Regions from separate parts of the Pantoea sp. SGAir0215 genome, predicted to be linked through region 2. Evidence: riboswitches for the same ligand, from Rfam matches in the RefSeq annotation. Region 2 holds a riboswitch; each other region holds the start of a gene.
The links. A riboswitch is a leader RNA that binds a small molecule or an ion and turns the genes downstream of it on or off. The one in region 2 is predicted to bind thiamine pyrophosphate.
Positions count from the first base shown of each region.

Region 1 (2,198 bases), on a different contig from region 2:
ATCACCTGTACGTCATATTCCCAGGCTATTTTTGTCAGTTCACCCAGCGTGTGCAGCTCAGCGAACTGTGCTTCGTCGTTGGCGTCCTGAATCGATCCGGGGCGTAATCCGTCACCCAGGGACAAAGCGATATCGTAGGCTGCGCAAATTTCACAGATGTCGCGGAAGTGTTCATAGAGAAAGCTCTCCTTGTGATGAGACAGGCACCACTTCGCCATAATGGAGCCACCACGGGACACAATACCGGTCAGGCGTTTTGCAGTCATGGGAACGTAGCGCAGCAGCACACCCGCATGGATAGTAAAATAATCCACGCCCTGTTCGGCCTGCTCCAGTAACGTATCGCGGAAAATGTCCCAGTTCAGGTTTTCTGCCACACCGTTGACCTTCTCCAGTGCCTGATAAATCGGAACAGTGCCGATGGGAACAGGACTGTTACGCAGAATCCATTCACGGGTTTCATGAATATAGCGTCCGGTCGACAGATCCATGACCGTATCCGCGCCCCAGCGTGTGGACCAGACCAGCTTTTCTACTTCTTCTTCAATAGACGAGGTCACCGCTGAGTTACCAATGTTGGCATTCACCTTCACCAGAAAGTTGCGTCCAATGATCATCGGTTCGGATTCGGGATGGTTGATATTGGCCGGAATAATGGCGCGGCCAGCGGCCACTTCCTGACGTACAAACTCGGGGGTAATGTTTTCGGGCAGATGGGCACCAAAGCTGTGGCCCGGATGCTGTTGCAGCAGTACCTCACCACGAATGCGCTCACGGCCCATGTTCTCCCTGATGGCGATGAACTCCATCTCTGGTGTGATGATTCCCCGACGCGCGTAATGCAACTGGGTCACACAGCGGCCGGCTTTAGCACGGCGCGGCGTTGGCAGATGTTCAAAGCGCAGGTGATCCAGTCCGTCATCAGCCAGTCGCTGCTGCGTATACGCCGAGCTAATCTGCGTCAGTTTTTCGCTGTCGTCGCGCTCTTCAATCCAGCGAGCACGCAGTTTATCCAGTCCGCGATGCACGTCGATTTTTGCTGCCGGATCGCCATAGGCACCGGCGGTGTCATAAACCGGCACAGGCTCATTTTCCTGGTAAACGGGCTCATCTTTACTGCCGCCGGTCAATGTAGGGCTAAGCTGGATTTCGCGCATGGGGACACGAATGTCGTCACGACTGCCGGTCAGCCAGATACGTTTTGAGTTGGGAAAGGCACTGCCACCCTGCAGGGAATCAATGAATTCCTGTGCCTGAGCACGTTGTTCGCGACGGGTCGTTTTCGTAGTAGACATAGCAATATTCCAGTAAGTGGGAAGGTTGCTTGTCCGGAGTTCGGAAGGAGTAACGGCACAGCGGGCACCCTGAGTGCGGCGTACCGTAAAAATTTACTCTTGTTCCCTTCGCAGGTTCTAACCTGATCAGGTTCCGCGGATCCCGAATTAACGGTCTCAGCCCAATGGGCACTCCGACAAGATTTGGTTTAACGGTTAATCAGGTCCCGCAAGGACGTGCAACCGTCAAACCCTGACAACATAAAACAGATGTTTTAAAGCCCACTCAGCATAAGGGGGCTTTTTATGAATCACAAGTTATTTACATTTGCGGCACTGTTAAGCAGGGCGGGCAATTTCACTGTCGTTCGCCACAGGCGGAGTCAGGTGATTGTCCCATGCCATTTGGATAAGCTTGTCTTCAAGGGTAAAACGCGCTTCAAGAGCTTCGCCGACTTCTGACAAGGCGTGCTGAAACGTCACATAGTTGTCGTCGTCGATGGCCTGTTGCAGGTGGCCGTCATACAGCTGCATCAACTGCTCGGTATTGGCTTCCAGCGACGGGTAAATCTGCGCGGCAGCCAGCAGCGGACTGGTGCCGTCCATCTCTGCAATCAAACGCTGGTAAAGGCTAAAGTGACCGGATGAAAGATAATCGACCAGCGTGTGGCAAAAGTTATCCAGTGCCTGCTCGTCCAGGCGAGTCAGCGCTTCTTTTTTCGGCTTGATGCCGACCAAATGGTAATAAGAAACCAACAGCTGGCGGCGAGCTGCCAGCCATGAATCTACCAGTTCATTACTGCCACCTACGCGTTGGGTCAGAACGTCTAACTGGTTAAGCATAGTTAACTCCGTATGCGTTATGCACCTTCATATTTCAGATTAGCGATGCGCCAATTGCGCTTGTTCTCCGCGAACCTGTCG
Region 1 is NZ_CP028031.1:834,128-836,325, forward strand. Features, by position in the region: gene thiC (phosphomethylpyrimidine synthase ThiC) at 1-1,295, opposite strand, end outside; TPP riboswitch at 1,382-1,481, opposite strand; gene C1N64_RS04025 (Rsd/AlgQ family anti-sigma factor) at 1,614-2,117, opposite strand.
Region 1: another riboswitch for thiamine pyrophosphate. It lies ahead of thiC (phosphomethylpyrimidine synthase ThiC); the one in region 2 lies ahead of C1N64_RS22185 (FAD-dependent oxidoreductase).

Region 2 (2,198 bases):
CCTGATTCCCTTCCCGACGCAGACTGACCGTGATGATATCCGCACCGGAGGCCACAACAGCCTGCTGAAGAATATCCGGTGAGGGATAACCGGCCGTACCCAGTAAAAAACGGGAGTCGCCCTTGTAGTCGTAAAACATGATCAACCTCCCTGCATTGGCGACAGCACTTCCAGACGGCAGTTGGCCTCAAGCAACTGTGAGGCATAGCGCTCTCTGGGAACAAAGGTTCCATCGAGGGCACTGGCCACACAGCCAGCGTCAATGCCCTGCTCTTCTAACAACTCCGCAAGCGTCCCGGCTTTCGTCTCGATAGCACGACCATTTAGTTCGATTCGCATAGTAGTCTCTCTGTTGCAAGTTGATGCATGAGCTTTTCGGCCATAACCGGTGCCAGCAAAAAGCCATGGCGATACATACCGTTAATGGAAAAGACACCGTTTTCATAACGCACGTCGGGGAGGTTGTCGTGATAAGCAGGACGTAACCCCGTCCCGCTTTCGATAATGCGCGCTTCGGCAAGCGCAGGATGAATGCTGTAAGCAGCGCTCAGCAGCTCCATCATGGCGCGCGCGCTGATGGGGCTGGTATCCTGACTCTCAACCATGGTGGCCCCGAGCATAAAGTGCCCCTGCGCCCGGGGAACCAGATAGCAAGGAAAACGGGGATGCAGCAGGCGTAAAGGTCGGGAAAACGTGATCTCATCCGTTTGCAGTATTAGCATTTCGCCCCGCACCGCACGCAAGGCTGGCTGTGCCTCACGCGCATGAATACCGCGGCAATCAATAATGCGTCCGCTGGGCTTGCCAGCGTGAATACTGACGCCCGCGCTGACCAGACGTGCACGTAACTGTTGCATTGCCTGACGCGGATCGAGATGCGCTTCAGCCGGGAAAAATAATCCCCGGGCGAAGCGGTTTTCCAGCGCGGGTTCGATGTCACCTGGCGCAACCCACTGATGCGCTAGGGTCATGCTGGCAAACCGGGTAAGTTCGGCGCTGTCACGCGGTGGCGCGAGTACGAGTGTGCCCTGCTGTTCAACGCCACTTACGCGGGCTGCCCACCACGCTGCAGCGTGCTGTCCCCATTCAACGACCTGCTGAGGCGCACTTTCTGCCTCACACCAGGGTGCCAGCATGCCGCCAGCCCAGTAGGACGCCGCCTGACAATTCGGTTGCGTAATGACTTCAACCTTCTCGCCGTGTTCGGCCAGTAACGTCGCGATACAGAGTCCGGATACACCGCTGCCCAGCACTGACCAGCGGCTCATTGTCCGCCATCCTGATGGGGTAAAAACGGAATAAGGATAGTCACATTGGCCTCTCTGTTAGCTCTCAGAGACCCGCGATACAAGAAGGGAAAAAGCACAAGCCTGACAGAAACAGGCTCTGCGGCAAGCATCTACGCGATGCGCAGATGCCCGTCTTCCTACGCCAGTATCAACTGGGTCAGGTTCTAAGGGTCGCTAAGCCGCGCATGGCGCTATTAGCCTCTCAGTCTCTCTGGCGAGACTCCCCTGACGGGTTCTAGTTGTATTTTAAGCGACGCTGTTCGTCAAGGCTGACACGCAATTTATCGCCGGGTCCGGCAAGATAAATAGCGCATTCAGGGTACACCCATGTAGCGCAACAACGCCGTCATGCAGGCCGCGCCCAGAATAATGAAAATCAGCGGAGCTCTACGCCAGGCAAGGAACAGGGCAAACCCGACGCCCAGCACTCTGGCCATCCCTGCAAAATGCTGGCCTTCAAACAGCGTGGTGGTTGCCGCAACCGCAAGCAGCAGTACAGTGGCAGCATCGGATAACATATTTTGGGTTCGTTCACTGACGGGCAGACGATTGCCGAGTTTAACACCCGCGAAACGGATGGCGTAGGTGCCAGCAGCCAGCAACGCAATACCTGCAATAATCATGGCGTGATTCATTTGCGCGATCTCCATGTAAAGAGGCCAAGCAAGGAAAACAATACGGGCATACCGGCAGGTACGAAAGGCGTGACCACCAGCGACAAAAACGCACCAGTCATAGCAGGAATGCGGGTGCGCGCTTTGCGTAAGGCAGGAAAGATTAGCGCAATCAGGATCGCGGGAAAGACCGCATCCAGGCCGATAGCAGACACATTCGGAATAAACTGCCCTATCGCCGCGCCAGCCATTACGGTCACAGGCCAGATTACGCCAATACTGATGCCGCATATCC
Region 2 is NZ_CP028032.1:255,975-258,172, forward strand. Features, by position in the region: gene C1N64_RS22175 (thiazole synthase) at 1-139, opposite strand, end outside; gene thiS (sulfur carrier protein ThiS) at 142-339, opposite strand; gene C1N64_RS22185 (FAD-dependent oxidoreductase) at 324-1,268, opposite strand; TPP riboswitch at 1,407-1,526, opposite strand; gene C1N64_RS22190 (AzlD domain-containing protein) at 1,604-1,924, opposite strand; gene C1N64_RS22195 (AzlC family ABC transporter permease) at 1,921-2,198, opposite strand, start outside.

Region 3 (2,198 bases), on a different contig from region 2:
TTCAGGCCTTCCCGCACCCGGTAGTGCGCCAGGCTCATGCCGAGAGTGACCAACGATAAGGGTGCGGCGATGGACGCCAGCATGCGCAGCGGTTCAGCGGCGATGGCGGGAAGAGGCCGCTGCAACAGGCTCCAGGCGGTGCCTGATAAGATGCCAATAATTAACGGATTCCTGAGCACGCTAATCAAGGTGCGCTTAAAGCCCTGAAGGGAAAAACTGCCCTGTTTCGACCATTCCACCGAGACGGTGAGTAATGTCCAGAGGATCAGACTGTTAAATACCAGGACCAGCGCAACCGATGGCAAGGCACCGGGGCCCAGCAGGACGGTAGCGACCGGAATACCCAGCATAACGTTATTTGAAAAGACACCGCCCAGGGCAAAGACCGAACCGGCCACGCCATCCAGATGAAACAGACGCGAGGCAAGGATTCGGCCCACGATAAACACCAGCAGACAACTGCCAAAGAATGCCAGAAGCAGGCGCACATCGACTGCGGGACTGTTGTAAAAGTCACTCATGATGCGAAACAGCATGCAGGGCAGGGCAACGTTAAAGACAAACCGGTTCATGCCTTCGCTGATGCTCAGCGGCCATTTGCCCCATTTCGTCAGGCAATAACCCAGGAAAATAAGAATAAACAGCGGGGCTGACAGGTAAATCTGGTGTCCTAATGTATCCAGCAGGAAGGGCATAAGCGTAAGCAGTCCAGTGACTCAGTAAGGGCAAGACTACCAAATTGCGTCGGCCGCGTAACCTGGCAAAACGTGTACCCGACCCGCGAATTTACCCCAGCCAGCGGCGCGCCTGGTCATCACTGATATCGCGATAATACACCCGATGGATAACCGCATCGCAACGCTGACAACGGGCAGAAAGATAAGTGGAATAATAGTGTCGGCCAGAAGGAGAAAGGGCACCCTGACGGGTAATGGTGATGTCAGTCCATCGGTGACGATGAGGGATAAGCGCTAAAAATCGCATCATGCTTCCTGTCAAGTATGAAGTGTTCTGGTAATTTTTAACTACGTGATATGAAGATTTATTGTTGCGATGTTGTAGGCAGGTGTTTGTTATTGCTGGGCATTCTGATAATGGTGAAGGATATAATTTACTTGCGTAAATACCTTTACTGCTCTGACGTGCAAATTTTAAGCCCGCAGCATTAAGCCTTTTTTCGTGCGGTGGGGAGTTGATCCGGATCATGTAAAAGTCTCGCCCGCCAGGTTGAAAAAAGAATAAGCACCTTGCTTAAATTTAGGGGCTTACTTATTCTTCTCTGCGTAACACGACTCGGGGTGCCCTTCTTTGTGAAGGCTGAGAAAAACCCGTATTACCTGATCTGGATAATGCCAGCGTAGGGAATTCTGATGCCTGACCGCATTCGCCTTCTTGTCCGCCGGTTGGGAGTTCTGATGACACATCAACCGCACCATCTTTCTGATGCGCAATGCGCGCCCATCCTGCAACAGTTTCGCCGTCAGTCACCGCTCGTGCACTGCATGACCAATGATGTGGTGCAAATGCTCACGGCTAATGTCCTGCTTGCTCTGAACGCGTCACCTGCCATGGTCATCGATCGCGAGGAAGCGCCGCAGTTCAGCGGTATCGCGGATGCACTGTTAATCAATGTCGGCACATTAACGCACGAACGCCAGCAGGCCATGGCCGCGGCAATCGAGGCGGCTAATCTGGCAGGCACGCCCTGGACGCTGGACCCGGTAGCGGTGGGCGCACTGACGTTGCGTACCCGGTTTTGCCAGCAGGTGCTGATGCAGTCGCCTGCCGTGATTCGCGGCAATGCTTCCGAGATTCTGGCGCTGGCCCAGCAGGCTGACGGCGGACGTGGCGTGGACAGTCTGCACGCCGCCGAAAGCGCCCTGCTGGCCGCCCAACAACTGGCGCGGGAGTATCAGACCTGTGTGGTGGTCACTGGCGAGGTGGATTATGCCACCGACGGGATGCGTACCCTGTCGATCGTCGGCGGATCGCCCTTAATGACGCGGGTGGTCAGCACCGGCTGTGCGCTGTCTGCGGTCGTCGCCGCCTTTGCCACCCTGCCGGGTGACAGACTGATCAATATCGCCAGCGCCTGTCGGGTGATGGCACTGGCCGGAGAGAAAGCCGCACAGGCATCAACCGGGCCGGGCAGCTTTGCACCGGCGTTTCTGGACGCGCTCTGGACACTGGAGGCCGCC
Region 3 is NZ_CP028031.1:3,442,901-3,445,098, reverse strand. Features, by position in the region: gene C1N64_RS16050 (AEC family transporter) at 1-695, opposite strand, end outside; gene C1N64_RS16045 (hypothetical protein) at 787-984, opposite strand; TPP riboswitch at 1,285-1,381, shown strand; gene thiM (hydroxyethylthiazole kinase) at 1,416-2,198, shown strand, end outside.
Region 3: another riboswitch for thiamine pyrophosphate. It lies ahead of thiM (hydroxyethylthiazole kinase); the one in region 2 lies ahead of C1N64_RS22185 (FAD-dependent oxidoreductase).

Region 4 (2,198 bases), on a different contig from region 2:
GAGTGAAGCAAAGCCTGCAGGCAGGTCGGTTTTGATCACCGGGTACATCCAGTTGCCGGTTGGAATCGTATTCTGGAAAGCGGGCGTGACCATGAACTGCATAAACTGCTCTGCCAGTTTTGGTTGTTTGCTGTTAGCCAGGCGGGCTGCCACTTCCACCTGCAGATAGTTGCCTTCGGCAAACGGTGCCGCGGCATAGTTATCCTTCTTCTCTTCAATAATGTGATAAGCCGGCGACGTGGTATAGCTCAACACCAGATCGCTCTCGCCTTTCAGAAACAGACCGTAGGCTTCACTCCACCCTTTGGTCACCGTGACGGTTTTCTTTGCCAGCTTTTGCCAGGCTTCAGGCGCCTTGTCTCCGTAGACTTTTTGCATCCACAGCAGCAGGCCAAGGCCCGGCGTGCTGGTGCGGGGATCTTCATAAATCACGCGCCATTTTTCGGGGCTTTCGACCAGTTCTTTCAGGCTCTTTGGTGGGTTTTTCAGCGTGTTTTTGTTATAGACGAACGCGAAGTAGCCGTAATCGAAGGGCACAAAGGTGGTGTCCTTCCAGCCGCCGGGAACCTGCAATTTACCGGTATCAACGTCGCTTTTGGCAAACAGCCCGGTTTGTTGCGCGGCCTGCAGGAGGTTGTTATCCAGCCCTAAGACCACATCGGCCTTGCTGTTCTTGCCTTCCAGACGGACGCGATTCAGCAGCGAAACCCCGTCTTCCAGGGCCACATATTTCAGTTCGCAACCGCACTGGGTTTCAAAGGCTTTTTTAACGGCCGGACCCGGTCCCCAGTCAGCGGAAAATGAATCATAGGTGTAAACCGTCAGGACAGGTTTGGCCGCGAAGACCGGGGCAGAGAGTAACAGCAGCACGGGCAGGACGTTTTTTAACACTTTGCGCTCCTATAGCGGCAGGGTTGAGTCGCAAAGGATCTGAGCAAAGTTGCCTCTCAAATCCCTACGTCGGCATTAACCGATTCAGGTTCGACGGGTATATCTCAGCGCTCTGACATGATGGAAAGAGGCACCCCGTTGAGAACGTCACATTCTAGTCATTTAATGCCCGCCGGGAAAGGATCACAGCGTGGGCGGTGCAAACCAGGCGGATTTAAAGTCAAACCACCCCAGCGTATTCATCCGTACTCCGCGCATACTGCGCTGGCCTTCCAGCAGCAGCCAGTGATGAAACAACGGATGAAGCCAGTTGCTTTCAACCAGCTGTTTCGCCCATTCAGCAAGGGGGAGCGTTTTCTCACGCCAGCGCGCAGCATCCTGCTGCCAGTTCACCGGCAGGCAGTGCTGCAACAACGGGACTTCGTATAACAGCGCAAACAGAGAATAGTCCAGGGGCAGGGTAAAGTTGACGCTGCCGAGCCAGATATCGCTTTCACCTGTGCCCTGATGCCAGGATTCATAACTGACCTCACGCACGTCCAGCGTCACATCGTGTTGCGCCAGTAGTGGACGCAAGGCATCGGTGATACTGACGTGCTCAATGTGCTGGTTATAAACGGTCAGCGTCAGGTGCGTCAGGCCTGCGGGTTTTTCTACCGGTGTCAAATCACGCCGGTGGTGCCAGCGGGGCAGCAGGCCGTAAGCAGGAAACCAGTAACGCTGGTAACCCAGATCAGCATTGTTCAGTAAGGCAATGGGGTTAAGCAGGAAGCTAAGCCAGCGTCGAATGCCCGGTTCGCCTGCCTTCGCGGAGCGCTGGTCAAACAGTAAAAAGTAGCAGCCCTCTTCAAGCCGACTCTCTTCCTGTTTCTCATCGGCCTGTTCGCCCTGCAGGCGAACACCGGCATAAACCACTTCGTCACTGATTTCGGGCAGCACCCATACCGACACGTCATCGATCAAGGCGCGATAGCCAAAGTAGTCGTCGAAGGCTTCGATCTTCAGCTGACTTTGCTGATTGCGGATGACCCGATAGGGCCCTGTCCCTATGGGCTGACGGGCAAAATCGCGCATATCGGGCCACTCGCGCGGCAGAATCATGGCGCTGACGCTGCCCAACAGCCAGGGTAGCCAGCGGTCGGGCTGATCTAAATAGATATCCAGCGTCCAGGGGGCAGGGGAGTCAAGTCGCTGAAGATGGCAAAACAGCGGATGCTGGCGCAGGCGCTCAAGGCTGGCAATCACATCGTCCATGTCGAGTTCCCGGCCATGATGGAAACGGATAGCCGGACGTAAATAAAAGCGCC
Region 4 is NZ_CP028031.1:1,341,954-1,344,151, forward strand. Features, by position in the region: gene thiB (thiamine ABC transporter substrate binding subunit) at 1-891, opposite strand, end outside; TPP riboswitch at 935-1,039, opposite strand; gene sgrR (HTH-type transcriptional regulator SgrR) at 1,075-2,198, opposite strand, start outside.
Region 4: another riboswitch for thiamine pyrophosphate. It lies ahead of thiB (thiamine ABC transporter substrate binding subunit); the one in region 2 lies ahead of C1N64_RS22185 (FAD-dependent oxidoreductase).